Regions from separate parts of the Micromonospora sp. CNZ297 genome, predicted to be linked through region 2. Evidence: riboswitches for the same ligand, from Rfam matches in the RefSeq annotation. Region 2 holds a riboswitch; each other region holds the start of a gene.
What was found. A riboswitch is a leader RNA that binds a small molecule or an ion and turns the genes downstream of it on or off. The one in region 2 is predicted to bind cobalamin.
Positions count from the first base shown of each region.

Region 1 (7,341 bases), on a different contig from region 2:
GCCAGGCCTGCCGGGCGGGTGCGATCGACTGCTGCGTCGAGCGTCGCCGGCTCCGCATGATGATCAACAGCGACACGGCTCGGATGCTCAGAAAGCCGACGACGAAGACGAGAGGTGCGGAGAGCCCGGCGTGCCGGTCGACGAACACATCCGGAATCGCGACGGCGACCAGCAGGAGCGCGGTCGCAACCATGAACATGACGATTGGCAGGATCCCGCGGTCGAGCCGGACCAGGTTTCCGACCCAGGCGTACCCGGCCCAACTGCGCCACAGCAGCAGGAGCACGAGCCCGCCTTGGACCAGCGCGTCGAAGGCCGACCGCGCGGCCATGAGGCCGGCGACGTTCATGAAGGCGAAGACAAACACGAGATCGAGGAAGAGCTCGGCTCGCGTCACCCCGCCGTGCGTCGCGACCAGGGTTCGCCGGACGCCCAGCCCGGCTCCGGCCACCTCATCCTCTCCGCTGGTCACCCGACCACTGTTGCAACCTCTCATGCCGCCGACAGGTGAATCCGCGACCGTGCGACGACCTCGGCGTGGAACGAGCCCGGCCGGTCCGCGATCGCCGATGCCGACATCGCCCACGCCACGTGCGGCGGGGGCGATGACTCACGGCGCCGCCGACGCCTGGCCGCACTCCCCCCGGGGCAGAGGCAGGTGCCCTCGTGGTGATTCATCCCGTACGGCCAGCCGGTACGGCCTCGTCTGCCCCCGCGCTCGCGCGGTGGCCCAGTACGACAAGCGCTACGGCGAAGGCAGGTGCCCGTCCGGCTGGCCGACCTGCCGGACCAGCGGCCGGGCAGGTGCAGAGCCCTCGGTCCGTGCGTTCCGCGCCGCGCCGGTAGGGGCCAGGGCCAGCCGTCGGCGCCGGAGAGAGGCGACTACCTCGTCGGCGGCACCGACCATTCCACCCGGGGCGGTTCAGACCGGGTTCGGCGGCGCGCATCCGCCGACCACGACTACCGCGACCCGGCCCATCTTCTAGCCCCTCGTCACCCTCTCGTCGCACGCAAGCACTCCGCTGCCGCGACGGCTTGCTGTCCCGCAGGGCGGACACACCGACCACGTCGGCCCACCGCCCCATACGATGGACAACGGCGCTGGTGCGCCCCCCGCCGCGCGAGTGGGGCGCCGTAAGAGGGAACCCGGTGCGAATCCGGGACTGCCCCGCAGCGGTGAGTGGGAACGACAGCCGTCAACGAAGCACTGGACCGCGAGGTCTGGGAAGCGACGGCCAGTAGGTGACCGGGTGGATCCGGTCGTGCCGCGAGTCCGAAGACCTGCCCGCACTGCGCGTACCGCCGGTGCGCGCCGTCGGCGGCCTCTCGGGAGGGCCAGGGCGGAAAGCCGGTACGCGACAGCCGTACCCCGCCTTCCCCTTCCCCCGTGGCCGCCAGGCACCTCGAGGGAAGGACCACAGTGACAACCTCATTCGGGCAGAGCACAGTGCTCGGCTACCCCCACATCGGCGCGCACCGCGAGTTGAAGAAGGCGGTCGAGGCCTACTGGGCGGGCCGGATCGACGCCGAGAAGTTGGCGGCGACCGCTGCCGCACTACGGGAGGAGGTCTGGCGGACGCTGCGCGACGCGCGCCTGGATGCGATCCCGTCGAACACGTTCTCCTACTACGACCACGTGCTCGACACGGCCGTCGCTGTCGGCGCGATCCCGCACCGGTTCGCCCGCCTCGGCCTCGGCGATCTCGACACCTACTTCGCGATGGCCCGGGGCGTCGATGCCGAGCCGGCGCTCGAACTGACGAAGTGGTTCGACACCAACTACCACTATCTGGTCCCCGAGATCGGCTCCGACACCACCTTCGCGGCGAATCCCGACAAGGCGCTGCGCGAGTACCGTGAGGTCCGCGATCTGGGAATCGACAGCCATCACCGGATCGGGCCGCATCGAGGGTGGGGCGGGGTGGCCGGTGTGCTGCGGGGAGGGTTCCTCATCCGCGACCGCAAGTACACCGCCGCCTTTCGATCACGCCTTCGCCGCCCGAACTCGGCGGAGATGTCCGGGGCGCAAGACGGCGGAGAGCGTGGTGCTGTCGGAACACTGAGCGCAATTCGGTCCCCCGCCGATGGCCAAACTCGGACGCCTGCCGGACGCCTGGGTCAAGTCCACCGGTAACAACGCAGCGCTCGTGAGGGCAGACCGCAGGGTCCGCGGGTACCGGGGTCCCGCGCCTCCCGGCCTGCCGGTCAAGGCGCCGATCCGATGGTGGGCAGGCCGCAGGCGCCGACGGGGCCCAGCCCTGGGACGCTCCGGTGCGACCTCCGCGACAACCACCCTCAGTGGCTGCCCTGCACCCGCAGCGAGTACAAACCCTGGCCTCCCCAGAAACCCATAAGGCCAACTCTGTGGGCGAAAGGTGCGTAGCGTTCAGGTGGGCCTGTGCCGAGGACCCACCCCACCGGCAGAAAGGGTATGAGATGTCGCTCGACGCGTTCCGCATCCCCGGCGGCTCCTTGGACGACTTGATCAGTCGGTTCTTCGGCGGAGACCCGTTCGCGGGACGTCCGGTGGAGCGGGTCGACCTGTCCCGGCTGCTCTCCACCGAGTCGCGGCAACTGCTGCAACGGGCAGCCGAGCAGGCTACGGAGTGGGGCAGCCCGTACCTCAATGTCGAGCACCTGCTGTGGGCCGCCGCCCAGGCCGACCCCACCCGCCGGATGCTCGGCGCGAGCGGCGCCGACCCCGACGACCTGGCCCGCCAGATAGAGTCGGCCGTCCCCAAGGGCAGGCCACGCGAGGACACGCCTCCGCTCGCGCCGGCGGCGAAGCGCGCCCTGCTCGACGCGCACCGCGAGTCGCGACGGTCCGGCGCGACGTACATCGGCCCCGAACACCTCCTGCTCGGCATCGCCGCGAACCCGGAGACGACCGCGGGCCGGGCGTTGCGGGCGCTCGGTGGGGCCGTCACCGGGCCCACGCCGCCGGCGGGCGGTGCCGACGGGCGCGGAGCCAGCAGCACCCCCACCCTTGACCAGTACGGGCGGGACCTCACCGAGGACGCCCGGGCCGGTCGGCTCGATCCGGTCGTCGGCCGTGATGACGAGATCGACGACACGATCGAAGTGCTCTCCCGGCGTACGAAGAACAATCCGGTGCTCACCGGCGAGCCGGGCGTCGGCAAGACGGCGATCGTCGAGGGCATCGCGCAGCGCATCGTCAACGACGAGGTGCCCGAAACCCTGGCCAACCGGCGTGTGGTCGCACTCGACCTGTCCGGGATGGTGGCGGGCACCAAGTACCGCGGTGAGTTCGAAGAGCGCCTGAAGAACGTGATCCAGGAGGTGACGTCGGGCGAGGACGGGCTGATCCTCTTCATCGACGAACTGCACACCGTTGTCGGCGCGGGCGGCGGTGGCGAGGGGGCGATGGATGCCGGCAACATGCTCAAGCCCGCCCTGGCCCGCGGCGAACTGCACGTGGTCGGTGCGACGACACTGAACGAGTACCGTCGCTACATCGAGAAGGATCCTGCGCTGGAGCGCCGGTTCCAGCCGATCCTGGTGTCGGAGCCGAGCGTGGAGGACACCGTCGCGATCCTCAAGGGCATACGTGACCGGTACGAGGCGCACCATCAGGTGCGCTACACGGACGAAGCGCTGGACGCCGCCGCTGAACTGTCCCACCGCTACATCACCGACCGGTTTCTGCCGGACAAGGCCATCGACCTGCTCGACCAGGCGGGGGCCCGGGTCCGGCTTCGTTCCCGCACACCCGCTCCGGACAAGAAGGAGATCGAGAAGCGGCTGTCCCAGCTGCGCCGGGAGAAGGACAGCGCGGTGGCGAACGAGGATTATCAACGCGCGGGTGCGCTGAAAGCCGAGATCGGTGCGGCCGAGCGGGACCTGGCGGCGGCGCAGGAGGGCACGCCTCCGGTGCCCGAGGTGCATATGAGCGACATCGCCGAGGTGGTCAGCCGCCGTACCGGTGTTCCCGTCACCCAGCTCACGGAGGTGGAGAAGCAGAGGCTGAGGCGCATCGAGGAGCAACTGCACGAGCGCGTGGTCGGCCAGCACGAGGCCGTACGGGCTGTGGCGGCCGCCGTACGCCGATCGCGTTCCGGGCTGAGCGACCCCCAGCGACCCGACGGGTCGTTCCTCTTCCTCGGCCCCACCGGCGTCGGCAAGACTGAACTGGCCAGAGCCCTCGCCGCGGCGCTCTTCGGCGACGAGTCCAGCATGATCCGCTTCGACATGAGCGAGTTCCAGGAGCAGCACACGGTCAGCCGGCTGGTCGGAGCGCCCCCGGGCTACGTCGGGTACGAGGAGGCCGGTCAGCTCACCGAGGCGGTCCGGCGCCGGCCATACTCGGTGCTGCTCTTCGACGAGGTGGAGAAGGCGCATGCGGATGTGTTCAACGCGCTGCTGCAGGTGCTCGACGACGGTCGCCTCACCGACGCGCAGGGTCGCACGGTCGATTTCAGCAACACCATCCTGATCATGACGAGCAACATCGGCGCGGACCGCATTCTGGCCGCGCAGGCGGCAGGGCGTCCGGTCAACGACCAGCGCGAGGAACTGATGGGGCTGCTGGGGCAGCGGTTCCGGCCGGAGTTCCTCAACCGGATCGACGAGATCATCGTCTTCACCGGCCTGGACCGGGACCAGCTCCTTGAGATCACCGGCCTGCTGCTGGACCGCACCCGCCGTCGGTTGCACGCACAGAACATCAACCTCGAGATCAGCCCGGACGCCACGCAGTGGCTGGCCAACCGGGGCTACCAGCCCGAGTACGGGGCGCGGCCACTGCGGCGCAGCATCCAGCGCGAGTTGGAAGACCGGCTGTCGACCCTGCTGCTCGATGACGGGGCGAATCCGGGCGACACCATCGATGTCAATGTCGTCGGCGGCGAGCTCGACCTCTCGGTCCGGCCCGCCGCCGTACCGGCTGGCACGTGACACCCGACGAGCAGCTCGGCGAGCCGTCGCGGTGTGTCCCGGGGGCTCCACCCCGGCGAGTTGTTGCAGCAGATCATCCAAACCGCGGCCGTGCTGGGAGGGCTTGACGACGACGCCGGCGCAGGCCGGTCAGCCTGCGGGACAACCGCCCGGCCAACCCCCTGTGCCTGAAGGACGTCGCCATCGGCCCCCAATGCGTAGAAGGCGCTGCGCCGCACGGGCGGCATCCGCTGCACCCCACTGAATGACGGCACCGTGAGCGCCGGACCGGTCGACGTGACGGTCAGTCGCTGACAACCGGCCGCCATCACCGGCTGGCCGTCTGGAGGCGGCCGGTGATCGTCCTCAGGCAGCGCCGACGTCGGTGGTGAAGGTCGCGAAGGCGAGCAGGCCGGAGTAGGCGGCCAGGCCGATGGTGAACCAGGTGAAGCTGGAGTGCCTTTCGGGGGCCAGTTCGTCGACGAAAATGTTGAGCAGGATTCCGCCACCCAGGAAGGCGGTGAGCACGTTCATCAGCACGCCGGTGGGCTGGACGGCGACCGCGGTCACCCAGCCGCCGGCGGCGCCGGCGACCAGGACGAGGCGCCACCCGGTGGTGAGGCTGACCGGGAAGTGCTCGGCCAGGACGCCGTCGGTGGCCAGCACGTGCAGCCCCATGGCGACGGCGAACAGCACCGCCGGCCCGAGCCCCGCGTCCAGCTTAGTCGCCAGGGTGTACGTGATCAGGCCGCTGTACAGGGCGAAGAAGCCGAGCTGGAACCCGAAGACCAGCCGGGTGGGCTCTTGCCGGCGCTGCTGCGAGCGGTGGGTGACACGTTCCAGGGCGTAGAACGTGAAGAAGCCGACCAGCGCGACGAGGAACAGCACGAATCCGCGGGCCGGGGTGGGCCTGATCTCCTCCTCCAGGACGTGGGCCACCGCCTGGTTGCCCTCCGCGAGGCGCGGCAGCAGGTAGAGGAACACGTACGCGGCGGCGATGCCGCCACCGAGGGACGTCGCCGCGTGGGTGGGCACCGGCAGTCTCCGGCGGATGGCCGGCGCGAGAAGGTGCAGGGCTCCCAGCGCCACCGCCGCCGCCAGCGCCGCCCACAGGCTGCCCGCCCGGGTGAGCGTCACCGGGGCGGTGGGTTGCCGGCGGCCGGCTTGGAGCCCTGGAAGATGCCGAACAGCCAGAGCAGGGAGGGCGCCAGCAGCAGCGCTCCGACCGCGAGGACGGCGAGCACCGTGGCGAGCACGGTGGGATCACCGGCCGCCTCGGTGACGGTCAGGTCGGGCGGCAGCAGGTCTGGGTACTGGGCGGCGCCCCAGGCCCAGAGGACGGCCGCGACCGCGAGGGCCGCGGTCACCCGCACCGCCCGGTAGCGGCCGGTGGCGATCAGCACCAGCGACCCGAGCCCCGCGGCGAACGAGAGCAGCACCAGGGCGAGCGCCCGGCCCCGAAGATCGGCGAAAAGGTCCGGCGCGTCGGCGGCGACGACGGCCAGCCCGGCCGCCGCGCCGACGCCCACCGCTATGCCGGTGACCAGGGCGCGGCGGCGGAACTGGGCCACCAGGTCGGCGGCACCGGCGCGGCGCGCGTCGTGGATGAGGTAGACCGCGGCGAGGTACGCGCACACGCCGATCGCGAGCAGTCCGCCGTAGATGGAGGTGGGATTGAGCCAGCTGCGCCAGATGTCACCCTCGGTGATGCCGGGTGGGACGCGACCGGAGGCGACTGCGCCGACGATCGAGCCGAGGAAGAACGGGGTGGCCACCGAGGAGAGCGCGAAGGTGGCGCCGTAGAGGCGTTGCTCGGTGAGGGTGTGACTGGCCTTGCGGAAGGCGAAGGCCGCGCCACGACCGATGATGCCCAGCGCGGCCAGGGTCAGCGGGATGTAAAGGGTGGAGGCGAACGCGGCGAACGCGGGCGGAAAGGTGGTCCAGAACAGGGTGATCACCAGGATCAGCCAGACGTGGTTGGCCTCCCACACCGGGCCGATCGAGTGCGCGATCAGTTCCCGGCGGGCTGCGCCGCGGCGCGCCCCGCCGGCGAGGAGGTCCCAGATCCCGGCGCCGAAGTCCGCGCCGGCGAGCAGGGTGTAGAGCGTCAGACCGGCCAGCAGCACCCCGAGCAGGACGTCGACGACGGTCATCGGCCGCTGTCCACCGGTTCGGGTACGCCCTCCTGCGGAGCGACCGGCTCGTCGCGGTGGCAGGCCATCCGCCACAGAACCGCGACGGTGGCGACGGTGAGCACCGCGTAGACGGCGGCGACCAGGGCCAGGCCGGTGGCCAGGCCCGGCGCCGGATTTACCGCCTCGGCGGTGCGCAGCACGCCGTACACGATCCAGGGTTGCCGCCCGACCTCGGTGACGACCCAGCCGGCCTCGACCGCGACGGCGGCGGCGACCCCGGACAGGGCGGCGGCCCGCAGGAACCACGGCGAGC
Region 1 covers NZ_VISU01000036.1:15,426-22,766, reverse strand. The annotation lists gene FB454_RS32570 (low temperature requirement protein A) at 1-472, opposite strand, end outside; cobalamin riboswitch at 1,086-1,303, shown strand; gene FB454_RS35615 (uroporphyrinogen decarboxylase/cobalamine-independent methonine synthase family protein) at 1,448-2,134, shown strand; gene FB454_RS32560 (ATP-dependent Clp protease ATP-binding subunit) at 2,437-4,914, shown strand; gene FB454_RS32555 (hypothetical protein) at 5,260-6,030, opposite strand; gene FB454_RS32550 (cytochrome d ubiquinol oxidase subunit II) at 6,027-7,046, opposite strand; gene FB454_RS32545 (cytochrome ubiquinol oxidase subunit I) at 7,043-7,341, opposite strand, start outside.
Region 1: another riboswitch for cobalamin. It lies ahead of FB454_RS35615 (uroporphyrinogen decarboxylase/cobalamine-independent methonine synthase family protein); the one in region 2 lies ahead of FB454_RS33505 ((2Fe-2S) ferredoxin domain-containing protein).

Region 2 (7,341 bases):
TTCGTCACGCCGACTTCACCGACTTGGCAGGGGCAGGTCCAGTTCATGCGGGACTGGATGCTGCGCCGCGCTGCCTGGCTCGACTCGACCACCGGTTGGGGCGGGTCGACCACGCCCCCGCCGACCACCCCACCGCCGACTGGCGGAGGCGGCTGTGCCGCCTCGTACACGGTGACCAGCCAGTGGTCGGGCGGCTTCCAGGGCGAGGTGCGGGTCACCGCGGGCGGCACGGCGATCAACGGCTGGACCGTGACCTGGACCTACCCCGCGGGGCAGACGGTCACCCAGGCGTGGAATGCGACAGTCACCAATCAGGGATCCGCGGTGACCGCCCGCAACGTCAGCTACAACGGCAGCCTCGCCCCAGGCGCCAGCACCACCTTCGGTTTCCTCGGCTCCACCACCAGTACACCCACCACACCGACACCTACCTGCACCGCGAGCTGATTCAGCCGCGCAGTGGCCACCGCGCGCCACACTACGCTCGCGCTCAGGGCTCGGCGCAAGGCGCTAGAGCGGCACGCACGGTAACGGGTTGCGGCCAGCGATCGCAGGAGTGCGTTCGCGGCTGGGTGATCATCGGTGGGTCAAAGGATGTGATTCTCAGGATCGCCGCTCGAGGCTGCCGGCCCGGCGCAACAAATACGTGTCCATGACCCAGCCGCGGCTTTGTTTCGCCGCCGTCCGCCGGGACCAGATCCGGTCGGCGACCTCGTCAAGGTTGCCGGCCACCAGTTGCTCGTCGGACGAGCCGAGGTTCGCGCCCCACCAGATCTGCCAGGCCGACAGTCCGGGGAGCTGGCGACAGGTCAATGCCCCGTCGAGCAGGACGACGAGGTTGTCGTGTGTCGCCGCGTCGTGGAGCAGGCGGCGACCGGTCGTGATGGTGATCGGGCCACCGATTGTGTTGAGGACGAGCCGGTGGTGTGCCGCCAGCAGTTGGATGCTGCTGAGGCCGGGTACGACGTCCACGGTGATGTCGACCCGTGCGCGTTCGGCGATGCGGTCGGCCACACGGATCGCCGAGTCGTACAGGGCCGGATCACCCCAGACGAGCACTGCGGCGTCTCCCGGGTTGTCCAGCAATGCCTGCTCGAACGCCTGGGCCCGTGCCTCGTGCCAGTCGCGTACCGCGCCGGTGTAGTCGGCCGGGTCGGCACGGTCGCGTTCCGGGTCGGGTACGTGCACGAGCCGCCAGGCGCCGGTGACGTGCCGGGCGCAGATCGCCTCTCGCATCGCGATGAGGTCGGCCGTGCCCGGGTGCTGTCCGGTCTTGTCGGCGACAAGGAAGTAGTCGGCCTCGTTGAGTGCCCGGACGGCCTGGGCCGTGACCAGTTCGGGGTCGCCCGGGCCGAGGCCGACCAGGGTGAGGCGCCGTGTCACGCCTGATCCTCCAGGTCTCCCTCGACCTCGAGGTACACGCGGGCCATCTCCGCCATGACCTCGGCGTCCGGTTCGGCCCACAGTCCACGGTCGGCGGCCTCGTTCAGCCGTTCCACGATGCCGCGCAGTGCCCAGGGGTTCGCGCGGCGCATGAACTGCTGGTTCGTCTCGTCGAGGACGTATTCGCGGGCCAGCGACTCGTACATCCAGTCGTGGACGACACCGGCGGTGGCGTCGAAGCCGTAGAGGTAGTCCACGGTGGCGGCGAGCTCGAACGCTCCCTTGTAGCCGTGGCGCTGCATCGCCGCGATCCAGCGCGGGTTGACCACCCGCGAGCGGAAGACGCGGTTGGTCTCTTCCTGCAGGCTGCGGGTGCGTACGGCGTCCGGCGTGGTGGAGTCACCGACGTACGCCCTGGGTTCGGCGCCGGTCAGCGCGCGGACCGTGGCGATCATGCCGCCGTGGTATTGGAAGTAGTCGTCGGAGTCGGCGATGTCGTGCTCGCGGGAGTCGATGTTCTTCGCGGCGACGGCGATGCGCCGGTAGTTGGTTCGCATGTCGTCGGTTGCCGCGGTTCCGTCGAGGCCGCGGCCGTAGGCGAAGCCGCCCCAGGCGGTGTAGACGGCGGCCAGGTCGGCGTCGTCGCGCCAGGTGCCGGACTCGACGACCTGGAGGATGCCGGCGCCGTACGATCCGGGCTTCGAACCGAAGATCCGCGTGGTGGCCCGCCGCTGGTCGCCGTGCTCGGCGAGGTCGTGGCGGGTGTGTGCCCGCACGTAGTTGCGCTCATCGGGTTCGTCGAGCCCGGCGACGAGCTGCACGGCGTCGTCGAGGAGTTCGATGACGTGCGGGAAGGCGTCGCGGAAGAATCCCGAGATGCGCACGGTAACGTCGATGCGGGGCCGGCCGAGTTCGTCGAGGCCGATCACCTCCAGGCCGTTGACCCGGCGTGAGGCCGTGTCCCAGGTGGGGCGTACGCCCAGCAGCGCCAGCACCTCGGCGATGTCATCGCCGGAGGTGCGCATCGCGGAGGTGCCCCACACGGAGAGGCCGACCGATCGGGGATGCTCGCCGGTTTCGGCGAGGTGCCGGGCGACGAGGGACTCGGCCATCGCCTGTCCCGTTTCCCAGGCCAGACGGGACGGAACGGCCCGCGGGTCGACGGTGTAGAAGTTACGGCCGGTCGGCAGGACGTTGACCAGTCCGCGCAGCGGGGAGCCGGAGGGCCCGGCCGGGACGAAACCGCCGTCGAGCGCGTGCAGGACGTTGGTCAGTTCGTCGGTGGTGGCGGCCAGTCGCGGCACGACCTGCTCGGCGGCGAAGCGCAGGACGTCGCGTACCACCGGGTCGTCGTGCAGCGCGTCGATCGCGTCAGCCTGCCAGCTGGCCTTCTCCATCGCCTCGATCAGGGCACGGGCCTGCGCTTCCACGGCGTCGACGTCGGCCGCCGGGGCGTCCTCGGCAAGACCCAGCGCGGCGCGCAGGCCGGGCAGTGCCCGGTTCTGTCCGCCCCAGACCTGTGTCGCGCGGAGCACGGCGAGCACCAGGTTGACGCGTGCCTGTCCGGTCGGCGCCTGGCCGAGCACGTGCAATCCGTCGCGGATCTGTACGTCCTTGATCTCGCACAGCCAGCCGTCGACGTGCAGCAGGAAGTCGTCGAACTCCTCGTCGCCGGGCCGTTCGTCCAGGCCGAGGTCGCGATGCATTTGTGCGGACTGCATCAGCGTCCAGATCTGCTGGCGGACCGCGGGCAGCTTTGCCGGGTCCATCACGGCGATGTTGGCGTGCTCGTCGAGCAGTTGCTCCAGCTTGGCGATGTCGCCGTAGCTTTCGGCGCGTGCCATCGGCGGCACCAGGTGGTCGACGATGGTGGCGTGCGCGCGGCGCTTGGCTTGGGCACCCTCGCCAGGATCGTTGACCAGGAACGGATAGATCAACGGCATGCTGCCGATTGCCGCGTCCGTGGCGCAGGCGGCTGAGAGCGCGGCGTTCTTCCCCGGCAGCCACTCCATCGAGCCGTGTTTGCCGAGGTGCACCACCGCGTCGGCGCCGAAGCCGTGTTCGAGCCAGCGGTACGCGGCCAGGTAGTGGTGCGACGGAGGCATGGCCGGGTCGTGGTAGATCGCGACCGGGTTCTCGCCGAAGCCACGCGGGGGCTGGATGAGGATGACGACGTTACCGGCGCGCAGGGTGGCCAGCACGATGTCGCCGTCGTCGTCGACGAAAAGCGAGCCGGGAGCCTCGCCCCAGGTCTCGGCCATGGCGTCGCGCAGCGCGGCGGGCAATCCGGCAGTCCAGCGCCGGTAGTCGTCCCGGCTGATACGCACGTGCGACTCGCTGAGCTGAGCCTGCGTGAGCCACTCCTCGTCCTGCCCACCGGCGGCGATCAAAGCGTGGATGAGCGCGTTGCCGGCCGTCGTGTCGGCATCCTCTCCCTCGACCGGGAGCAGCGGGTCGAGCCCGGGAATTGCGCCGGGTGCGCCGAGGTCGTAGCCGGCATCTCGCATCGCGCGCAGCAATCGGATCGCCGACACGGGCGTATCGAGGCCGACGGCGTTGCCGATGCGGCTGTGCTTGGTCGGGTAGGCCGACAGGACGAGGGCCACCTTGCGCTCGGCGGGCGGGACATACCGCAGTCGGGCGTGGTTGACGGCGATGCCCGCGACGCGGGTGCATCGCTCAGGGTCGGTCACGTAGCGGGGCAGGCCGTCGGCGTCGACCTCCTTGAATGAGAACGGGACGGTGATGAGGCGGCCGTCGAACTCGGGGATGGCGATCTGGGTCGCGGAGTCGAGCGGGGTGACGCCTTCGTCGGACGCCTCCCACTCGGCTCTGCCGGACGTGAGCGCCAGAGCCTGCAGCACGGGGATGTCGAGGGCGCGCAGCCGTTCGACGTCCCAGGACTCGTCGTCGCCGCCGGCGCTCGCGGTGGCGGGCCGGGCGCCGCCGGCGGCCAGGACCGTGACGACGATCGCGTCCAGGGTGGCGAGTTCGGCGTACAACTCCTCGGGCGCCGCCCGCAGTGACGAGACGTAGATCGGTACGCCGGCGGCCACGCCGGTGGTGTCGATGGCATCGGCGAGTTCGTGGGCGAACGCGTTGTTGCCGCTCACCTCGTGGGCCCGGTAGTACAGGACTCCGACGCGGGGCCGGGCGTCCGGGGCCGGCTGCCGGCTGACTCCCCACTCGGGCAGCACGGCCGGCGGTTCGAAGCCTTCGCCGGTCAGCAGCACGGTGTCGGACAGGAAGGCGTGCAGTTGGCGCAGGTTCTCCGCGCCGCCCTCGGCGAGGTAGCGGTGCGCCTCGGCGCAGACGCCGATCGGGACGGTCGACAGCCCCATCAACGCGGCGTTCGGCGTCCGTTCCCCACCGAGCACGACCAGGGGACGGCCGGTGCCGCGGATCAGCGCGGCGAGGTCGCGTACGTCCTCGGGCGAGCCGAGCACCCGCAGAACGACCACGTCGGCCTCGGTGGTCAGGGTGTCGCGGCGCTCGCCGGTGAGCCGGGCAGGGTTGGCCCAGGACCAGTCCGCGTTGCTGGCCCGCGCCGAGAGCAGGTCGGTGTCCGAGGTGGACAGCAGGGCGATGCGTGTCATGTTTCTCCTTCGGTGACACGGGAGCCGAGGCGCAGGTCGCCGACCGGACGGCCGGCGCGTAGGTGCTCGCCGACGAGGCGTGCCGCGTCGCCGGGTCGCACCGGCCCGTACCAGGTGCCGTCGGGGTGCACGACGGCGACTGGTCCGTGGTTGCACGGGAACAGGCAGCCGGTCTGGGCCATGAGGACGTCGGCGTCGGTGAGCTGCTGCTCGACGAGCGCGCCCACGATCGCGCGATAGGTCTCGTCCGCGCCGCGGGCACTGCAGCGCGGGCCGCGGCACAGCAGTAGATGATGGCGGTACGGCGGCAGGGTGTCCCAGGCCGGTGAGGTGAGTGGCGCCTCGTGCCCGGTGATCGCGCGCTCGCCGAACCGGATGACCGGCGGGTCGATCTGCTGACGGTGCCAGTGGCCGGCCACGCGTCCCACCCACGAACGGGCGAAAGTCAGGTCGTCGGTGCTCACCGGTTCCAGGCGAACCTCCCGGGCGCCCTCGGCGTGCAGCAGGTCGAGCACATGGGTCAGCGTCGGCTCGCCGGCTTGCAGGAAGGCCAGCCGGGCGCCGGCTGCCTCGGCCTGCCCGCGTAGCACCGGCGACGCGGCGTCCGTCAGTGCGGTCGCGACGTGAACGAGGACGCTCACGGGGTCAGGAGCCGGTGATCCGGTGCGATCGGGACACGGGGTCTTCTTTCGTCCGGGGCCTGTGCGCGAGGCCTGGATGGGCACGTGTCGCAGACGGATCTGCGGCCAGCAGGTCTTCGGACTCGGGATCAACCGGACGGGGCGCCTTCCCAGACCGTGGGTCCAGTGGCGTCGTGCCCCGCCCGTCACCCTCACCGCTGCGCGTCAGTCCCGGATTCGCACCGGGTTCCCTGGCTCATGGCTGAGTTTGACTGGCATCACGACGGTAGCACCGACAGCCGGTGTCGCCGGGGACGGGCTCTGGCACCATGTCGCCGTGACCGAGAGGACCCGCCGCGACCTGTGTCCCGGCCTGCTGCGCCCATGGATCGCCGACGACGGCGCGCTCGTGCGGGTGCGCGTCCCCGGCGGGATCGTGCCGACTGCGGCGCTGTGCGCACTCGTGGAGGTGGCCCGTGCGCACGGCGACGGCGCGGTCCACCTGACCAGCCGCGCCAACCTGCAGGTGCGCGGTCTCGAGCACGACGGTGGGCGGCTGCCCGAGACCGTCGTCGCCGACGTCATCGCGACCGGGCTCGTACCGTCCACGTCGCACGAGCTGGTCCGCAACATCCTCGCCTCACCGCTGACCGGACGCAGTGGCGGCCGGGCCGATCTACACCCGGTCGTCGCCGGACTCGACGCACGGCTGCGCGCCGAGCCCCGGCTCACCGCGCTGACCGGACGGTTCCTGTTCGTGCTTGACGACGGCCGCGGTGATCTGGTCAGCCGTGACTTGGACCTGGGGTTGGTGGCGCTCGACTCGGACACCGCGCAGCTACGCGCCGGAACCTCGGCGTGGGGGCCAGTCATCCGGCTGGACGAGGCCGCCGCGGCGCTGACCGGGCTCGCCGTACGCTTCGCCGGGCTCGCGGGTGACCGGCCGGACTCACCCTGGCACGTCGACGAGCTGCCCGGCGCCGGCGCCGCGCTGCTGGGCACCGTACTCGACCGTGCCGAGCGGACCCGGGTGAGCACACCTCCACCCGCGCTGGGCAGGATCGTTCAGGATGACGGCCGCGTCACCGCGCACCTCGCGGCTTCCGGCGGCCGAGTGGACGCTCCCCTGCTGGAGGAGATCCGCGCGCTCGGCGCCGGCGAGATCGTCGTCACCCCGTACCGCACCCTGCTCGTCCCCGATCTGGAGAACGCATGAGTCTCACCACACCGGCACGCCGCTACGACTACGTCACCGACGGCGCGGCGATCTACGACGCCTCGTTCGCCACCATCCGTGCCGAGGCCGATCTTTCGGGTGTGCCGGCCGACGCCGAGAAGGTCGCGGTGCGGATGATCCACGCATGCGGCCAGACCGACCTCACCCGCAACCTGGTGATCCACCCCGGCCTGGTGGCCGCCGCCCGCGGGGCGCTGGAGGCGGGGGCGCCGATCCTGACCGACGCGCACATGGTCGCCGCCGGCGTTACCCGCGCCCGCCTGCCCCGTGACAACGAGGTCCGCTGCTTTCTGCACGAACCCGAGGTCCCGGCGCTTGCCCACCGGTGGGCAACGACCCGGTCGGCGGCGGCGGTGTCGCTGTGGACCGACCACCTCGCCGGCGCGGTCGTCGCCTTCGGCAACGCCCCCACGGCCCTGTTCCACCTGCTGGAGATGCTGCGCGACGGCGCGCCACGACCAGCTGCGATCATCGGTACGCCGGTGGGATTCATCGGCGCCGCCGA
Region 2 covers NZ_VISU01000042.1:16,138-23,478, reverse strand. The annotation lists partial or broken gene FB454_RS35660 (CotH kinase family protein) at 1-69, shown strand, start outside; partial or broken gene FB454_RS35655 (cellulose binding domain-containing protein) at 109-447, shown strand; gene cobF (precorrin-6A synthase (deacetylating)) at 604-1,383, opposite strand; gene cobN (cobaltochelatase subunit CobN) at 1,380-4,979, opposite strand; gene FB454_RS33505 ((2Fe-2S) ferredoxin domain-containing protein) at 4,976-5,620, opposite strand; cobalamin riboswitch at 5,711-5,891, opposite strand; gene FB454_RS33500 (sulfite reductase subunit beta) at 5,937-6,815, shown strand; gene FB454_RS33495 (precorrin-8X methylmutase) at 6,812-7,341, shown strand, end outside.

Region 3 (7,341 bases), on a different contig from region 2:
CCCGGATGCACCAGCGGATCCTGCTGCGAGCCCGCAAGGGCCCGTTCGACGTCGTCACCGCCGAGGAGACCTACGAGCGGGACTGGATCGGCAAGAACAGCGGCAACCTGGTCTTCAGCCACGCCGCGCACAAGCTGCTGTCCACCTCGACGGCGGAGATCACCCCGTCGCGGTTCCGGACGGACCCGCGCGATGCCGACGAGATCAACGAGAAGTACGACGTCTTCGTGATCCCGCTGGCGAACGCGTTCCGCCACGACTACGTGAACCGGTTGACGTCGATGACCCGGCTGATCGAGCGGCTCAAGATCCCGGTGGTGGTGCTCGGGGTCGGGGCGCAGACCCACGTGGACGGCGACCGGGAGTACCTGCGTCCGATCGACGAGCCGGTGAAGGCGTTCTGCCGGGCGGTGCTGGACCGATCGCACAGCATCGGCGTACGCGGCGAGATCAGCGAGAACTACCTGCGGACGCTGGGTTTCTCCGCCGTCGAGCAGATCGGCTGTCCGTCGATGTTCCTGCACGGCGACAGCCTCCGGGTCGAGAAGGCGAAGGCCACCCTGGACACCGAGGATCGGCTCGCGTTCGTCATCTCGCCGTACGTCCGCGCGTTGGCCCCGATCGTCCAGCACCACCACCAGCGCTACCCGAACCTGCGCTACGTGGCGCAGGGCCTGTACACCCTCGGCACCCTGCTCTACGGCGACGCACCGAAGTTGCGCGGCAAGACCGACGACATGCCGATCCACACCTCACACCCGCTCTTCGTCGAGGACAAGGTGCGGATGTTCATGGACCCGTGGCCCTGGATGGAGTATCTCTCCGGATTCGACTTCGCCTTCGGCACCCGGATCCACGGCACCATCACGGCGCTGATCTCCGGCACTCCCGGGTATCTCCTCGCACACGACTCGCGCACCCTGGAACTGGCCCGCTACTTCGACATCCCGCACCGGTTGATGCGCGACGTGCCGGCCGACGTCGACGCCGCCCGACTCTACGAGGAAGCCGACTACACGGCCCTGAACGAGGGCCACAAGGAGCGCTTCGCGCGGATCACCGCGTTCCTCGCCAAGCACGACCTCGGCCTGTCGTTCGCCGACGGGGACAGCGCCACCCGCTTCGACGAGCAGGTCCGCCGAACCGTCTACCCGCCGGCGGTCCGGCCGGCCTCCGCCTACACGGCCGAGGAACTGCTGACGCGCATCCAATGGCTGCGGGACGAGAACCGGACGCTGCAGCAGAAGCTCACGGCACGCCGCGCGCAGCCACTGCGCGACCAGGTCAAGCAAGCGGTGGGCCGCCGGGTCCGCCGGATGCTGTCGCGCTGACCGTCGTACGCCTGCTCGGCAGCGGAATGGCCGGCGCCGCGACGGCGGCGTTCGGCGTGGCGGTGCGATCAGCCCGCCGCGAATCGCGAGAACCCTTCTTATTTCCATCGACCGGAATTACGCTCTGGGCCAGCCCCGAGGTGCATCACATCGGAGGTTCCTATGAGGACGATGACCATCCGTCGCACGACTGCACTCCGCCTGGTGTCCGGCGCACGCCGCCTGTGGATCGAGTGGTGCTGGTAACTGCCGGCCCGGCGGGCGCTCCCGGGCGCCCGCCCCTGCGGCGGTGGGCCCTGCGGTGACGGACGGGGCGGAGCGCTACGACTGCCACCGCGACCACGGGCCGTACGCCGGGGTCTCGGCCTTCCTCGGCCGGGTCGCCGCCGACCCTGACCCGGCCCGGCCGGGGAGCCGGCGCTCATCGTGCGCCGGCCCCGGTCCGGGGAGGGGAGCGGGTTCAGCAGCCCTGGCGGCGGCTGTAGATCTGGTGGCGCTCACCGGCCCATCCGATGTAGCCGACCGCCTCGACGCAGTAGTTCGCCGTACCGGTGACGGCGACCGGGCCGGCGTAATAGCTGAAGTCACCGGAATTGGTGTCCGCGCCGCCCGACCGGGTGCAGTGCGCGCCCTCGCCCGACCGCTCCGCGCAGCGGTAGATCTGCACGAAGGTCGGCGCCGACCTCCCGTACGCCGCGCCGCGGTGGTAGAAGCAGGCGCTGTTGGTGCCCCCGTTGCTGCTGTTGTAGTAGATCACCAGTTCACCGAGCCCGGACGACTGCACCTGGCTGTAGGTGATGGTCCCCGAGCAGGAGCCGGCCGCCTGGGCGGCGGGGGCGCCGACAGTCAGGCCCGCCGCGACGGTCACCAGCGCCGTCAGCGCCGAAAGCATGCGTTTCATGTACCTACCTACCCAATCCACAGTCGACTGTTCCGTAGTGGATCTTAATCAACCGGTGACCTTCGCCGTGGCCCTGATCCATAGGCAACCACCTATTGACAAACAATATTAACAATTGGACCCTGCTGAGAGAGCGCTCTCCCGTCCCCCTGTCTCCCGCGAGGTGTCCCCATGCGTCTCCGAAGAAGGCTGCTCGCCGCCGCGTCCGCCCTGCTCGCCGGGCTCACCGGCGCCGTCGTCGCTACGCCCGCCCAGGCGGTCGGACCGGCGTTGCTGCCGGTCACCGTCACCAACACCACCGGCCGCAGCGACCCGGTCCACCTCTACGTCATCGGCGTCCAGCTGTCCTCCGGCCGGCTCGGCTACGTCACCTCCGGCGGCGGATTCGTACCGTGGACCGGCGGGCAGCTCCCGCCGTCACCCGCGCCGGACGTCTCCATACCGGGCCCCGGCAACGGCGGCAGCACCACGATCCAGTTCCCCCGCGGCTTCTCCGGCCGGGCCTACTTCTCCCTCGGGCAGAAGCTCAAGTTCTTCCTCACCCCGGACGGACTGGTGCAGCCCGCGCCCTGGGCGGCCGGTGACGCGAACCGCGACATCCTCTTCGACTGGAGCGAGTTCACCTACAACGACTCCGGGCTGTGGCTCAACAGCTCCCAGGTCGACATGTTCGCGATCCCGCACGCGGTCACCGTGACCGGCGCCAACGGCGTCACCAAGCGCACCGGCGACGTGGTGGCCAACGGACGCAACGCGGTGATCGACGGGATCCGGGCGCAGCCGGGCTGGGCCGGCACCGTCCACACCCGCTCCGACGGGACCGTGCTGCGCGTCCTGGCTCCGGGCAAGGCGGCCGGGGCCGGCCTGCTCAGCACCACCTACCTGGACTCGTACATCGCGTCCGCGTGGAACGCGTACACCACGAAGACCCTGACCGTGGCGCCCTTCGCCGACCAGCCGGCCATCCGGTACTACGGCCGCACCTCGGGCAACACCATGACCTTCACCAACGGCAGCGGCCAGGTGGTCGCCTCCTTCAACCGGCCCTCCTCGGCCAGCGTCTGGGGCTGCGACGGCGACCTGCCCGCGCCGAACGACCAGGTGGTCGGCCCGATCTCGCGTACGCTCTGCGCCGCCCTCAACCGAGGCACGCTCGGCACCGTCGACACCCAGCCCAGCACGAACGCCGCCGACTTCTACCGCAGCAACCCCACCAACCAGTACGCACGCCTGATCCACGCCAACATGACCGACGGCCGGGCGTACGCGTTCGCCTTCGACGACGTCGGTGGATTCGAGTCGCTGGTGCACGACGGCGATCCCCGTTCGGCCGGACTGATCCTCAGCCCGTTCACCGGCGGTGGCGGCGGCACCCCGACCACCGGGGTGCCAGTGGTCAGCAACTGGAACAACAAGTGCATCGACGTGCCGAGCTCCAACTTCGTCGACCGCGCGCCGTTGCAGATGTGGAACTGCAACAACACCAACGCGCAGAAGTGGACGTTCAGCGGCACGGCGCTCAAGAGCCAGAACAACAAGTGCATGGACATCGACGCCGGGTCCACCGCGAACGGGGCGGCGGTGCAGCTCTACACCTGCAACGGCACCGGCGCCCAGCAGTTCACCCTGAACGCGGCCGGAGACCTGGTCAACCTCCAGGCCGGCAAGTGCGTCGACATCAAGGACTGGAACGGCAACGACGGCGCGAGGCTCCAGCTCTGGGACTGCGGGGGCACGGCCAACCAGAAGTGGCGCAAGGGCTGACCAGCCATGCGAACGGTGGCGGGGGCCGACCGCGAGTCGCTCCCGTCACCGGCACGCGACGGACGAGACGGCCGACACGACGCCGCGCACCGAGGCGTCCATCGACGTTCATCCAACAGATCGATGTGCGTAAGCTCCGCCCGGTCAGATCTGGGGAACCTACCGAGGAGGTTCCATGGATCGTCGAGCAATGCTGCGGGCCACTGTCGTCGGTGCGGGCGCTGTCGCGCTGCCGTTCACCGCGTGGTCGGCGGCGTACGGAGCCCCGGCGCAGAACGCGGCGGGCCCCTACGGCGGGCTCCAGCCCGCCGACGCCAACGGCATCCAGTTGCCGGCCGGCTTCACCAGCTCGATCGTCGCACGATCCCGTCGGACGGTGCCGGGGACGTCGTACACCTGGCACGACGCTCCGGACGGTGGCGCCGTGTTCCCGAACGGCACCGGCTGGATCTACGTGTCGAACTCCGAGGTGTCAGCCGGTGCGGGCGGCGGTGCCTCACGCCTCGTCTTCGACTCCAGCGGCACCGTGGTCGGGGCGTCGCGGATCCTCTCCGGAACCAACAACAACTGCGCCGGGGGCAAGACACCGTGGAACACCTGGCTCTCCTGCGAGGAGGTGTCCCTGGGCCGGGTCTTCGAGACGTACCCCCTCGGCGGGACCGCCGTGGCGCGTCCCGCGCTGGGCCGGTTCAAGCACGAGGCGGCCGCGGCCGACCCGGTCCGCCGGGTCGTCTACCTGACCGAGGACGAGACCGACGGCAAGTTCTACCGGTTCGTGCCGACCACCTGGGGCGACCTCTCCGCCGGAACCCTCCAGGTCTTCCGCGCCGGTACGGCGACCTCCGGCACGTTCACCTGGGCCACGGTGCCCGACCCGGACGGCTCGCCCACCCCGACCCGGCAGCAGGTGTCCGGCGCGAAGACGTTCAACGGCGGCGAGGGCTGTCACTACGCGGATGACACCGTCTGGTTCACCACGAAGGGCGACAACCGCGTGTGGCAGGTCAACCTGGCCGCCGGCACGTACGAGCTCGCCTACGACGACAACCTGGTCAGGCCGGGCACCCCTCCGCTGACCGGGGTCGACAACATCACCGGGTCCACTGCCGGTGACCTGTACGTCGCGGAGGACGGCGGGAACATGGAGATCTGCATGATCACGCCCGACGACAAGATCTCGGTCTTCCTGCGGATCACCGGACAGAGCGGTTCGGAGATCACCGGGCCGGCGTTCACCCCGGCGGGGGACCGGCTGTACTTCTCGTCGCAACGCGGCACGACCGGCTCGTCCTCCGGCGGCATCACCTACTGCGTCACCGGACCGTTCCGCCGATGACCGGCTCCCGGCCCCGCTGACAGTGACCACGCGGTCGAGGACGCCCGGTCTTCACCGGGCGTCCTGCCGGCCGTCACGGCACGTGTCCGGTTCCTGGCGCATTGACATCGGCGCTCCGGCCACAGCAGACTGTCGCGACAACTGAACCACCGCGTGTACGTGCGGGGGAAGACCGGTCGAAATCCGGCGCTGGCCCGCAACGGTAGGCCGCCCAGAGAGATCTGCGGCGGCGAGCCCGAATACCCGTCGTACGCGTGCATCCGCTCCCCACCCGTCGTGGCCCACGGGTCGGAGTCCCGGTCGATCCCGCGTGCTGCGGTCGTCCGGGCTTTCGACGACCGCCGGGCCGGAAAGGCGCTTCCGATGGTCGTCCGCCGAAGCCGGCACCGCCTGCTCGCGCTCCTCTGCGGCGTACTCGCCGCTCTCACCCTCACCACACCCGCCGTCGCCGCCCCCGAGCGCGCCGCCCTCACCCGCCCGGAGGCCGCCGGCGGCTGGCTCGCCCGGCAACTCGTCGACGGCGAACGCTTCGAGGCGGTCTTCGACGGTGTCGTGTACCCCGACCAGGGGCTGACCCTCGACGCCGTGTTCGCCTTCGCCGCCACCGGCGTCGCCGACGACCACGGCGCCGACGCGCTGGCCTGGGTCACCCGGCCGGACATCCGCGACGGCTACCTCGGCGACGGCGTCTCCGAGGCGTACGCGGGTGCGACCGCCAAGCTCGCCCTCGCCGTGCAGGTGCGCGGCGGCGACCCGGCCGACGTCGGCGGGGTGGACCTGATCGCCCGGCTGCGCTCGCTCCAGACGCCGGCCGGCAGGTTCAGCGACCGGTCCGCGTACGGCGACTACAGCAACGCGTTCAGCCAATCCTTCGCGCTGCTGGCGCTGGACCGTACGGCGGGCGGAGCGCCGCCGGCGGCGGCCGCCTGGCTGGCCGGCACCCGGTGCCCGGACGGCGGCTACCCGCTGCTGCCCGCGCAACCGGTCTGCACGTCCGACGTGGACGCCACCGCGCTCGCGGCACAGGCGCTGCGCGCCGCGGACCGTCCGGCCGACGCCGCCGCCGGGCTGCGCTGGCTGGTGTCCGTTCAGCGTGCCGACGGCGGCTTCGCCAACGCGGGCGGCACGCCGAACGCCAACAGCACCGGCCTCGCCGCGCAGGCCCTGCGCGACGGCCACCGGCTGCCGGCCTGGGCGCGGGCCCGGGCATTCCTCGCCGGACTTCAGGTCGGCTGCGCCGGGGCGCCGGCCGACCGGGGCGCTGTCGACTTCGACGGCGGCGGCTTCGACCCGGCCACCGCACCCCGGGCGACCGCCCAGGCCGTCCTCGGTCTCACCGGGATCGGGTACGCCCGTCTGTCCGCCGTCGGCGCCGACCCCGGCGCACCGGCGCTCGCCTGCCCGTGAACCGCTTCGCCGCTCGCCCGATCACAGGAGGATCCGTGTTCCGTCATCGTTCCACAGTCCGCACCTGGCTGGCCGGTCTCCTGGCCGCCGTCGTGGCCGGCGTCGCGCTGACCGCAGTCGAACCCGCGCCCCGGGCGGCGCACGCCGCCGCCTGCGCGGGCACCTCGGGAGTCACGGTGGTCGTCGACTTCGCCACGCTCGGCGGCGGCGTCCAGGTCGCCTGTGCGCCGGGCGATCCGGCCACCGGCCTGGCCGCGCTTCAGGCCGCCGGCTTCACAGTCACCGGCACCGCCCGCTGGGGCCTGGCCTTCGTCTGCCGGATCAACGGCAAGCCCACCGCCGCGACCGAGCCGTGCGTCAACACCCCGCCGGCCACGGCGTACTGGTCGTACTGGCATGCGTCCAGCGGCGGCTCCTGGTCCTACAGCACGTCGGGGGCGACCGGCTACAACCCCGCGCCGGGCAGTGTCGAGGGCTGGTCCTTCGGCGCCGGCGCCCCGCCGAGCATCGCCGCTCCCTAGGTGTGACCGGCGGCGCACCGGGTGCCGGCAACTGCTCTGGCGTCGTCGCGCGCCCGGGCGGTACGGTGTCGGCACCCGGTG
Region 3 covers NZ_VISU01000001.1:684,733-692,073, reverse strand. The annotation lists gene FB454_RS02815 (polysaccharide pyruvyl transferase family protein) at 6-1,331, shown strand; gene FB454_RS02810 (hypothetical protein) at 1,792-2,232, opposite strand; gene FB454_RS02805 (beta-1,3-glucanase family protein) at 2,404-3,996, shown strand; gene FB454_RS02800 (alkaline phosphatase PhoX) at 4,172-5,332, shown strand; cobalamin riboswitch at 5,474-5,597, shown strand; gene FB454_RS02795 (peptidase) at 5,696-6,739, shown strand; gene FB454_RS02790 (hypothetical protein) at 6,775-7,260, shown strand.
Region 3: another riboswitch for cobalamin. It lies ahead of FB454_RS02795 (peptidase); the one in region 2 lies ahead of FB454_RS33505 ((2Fe-2S) ferredoxin domain-containing protein).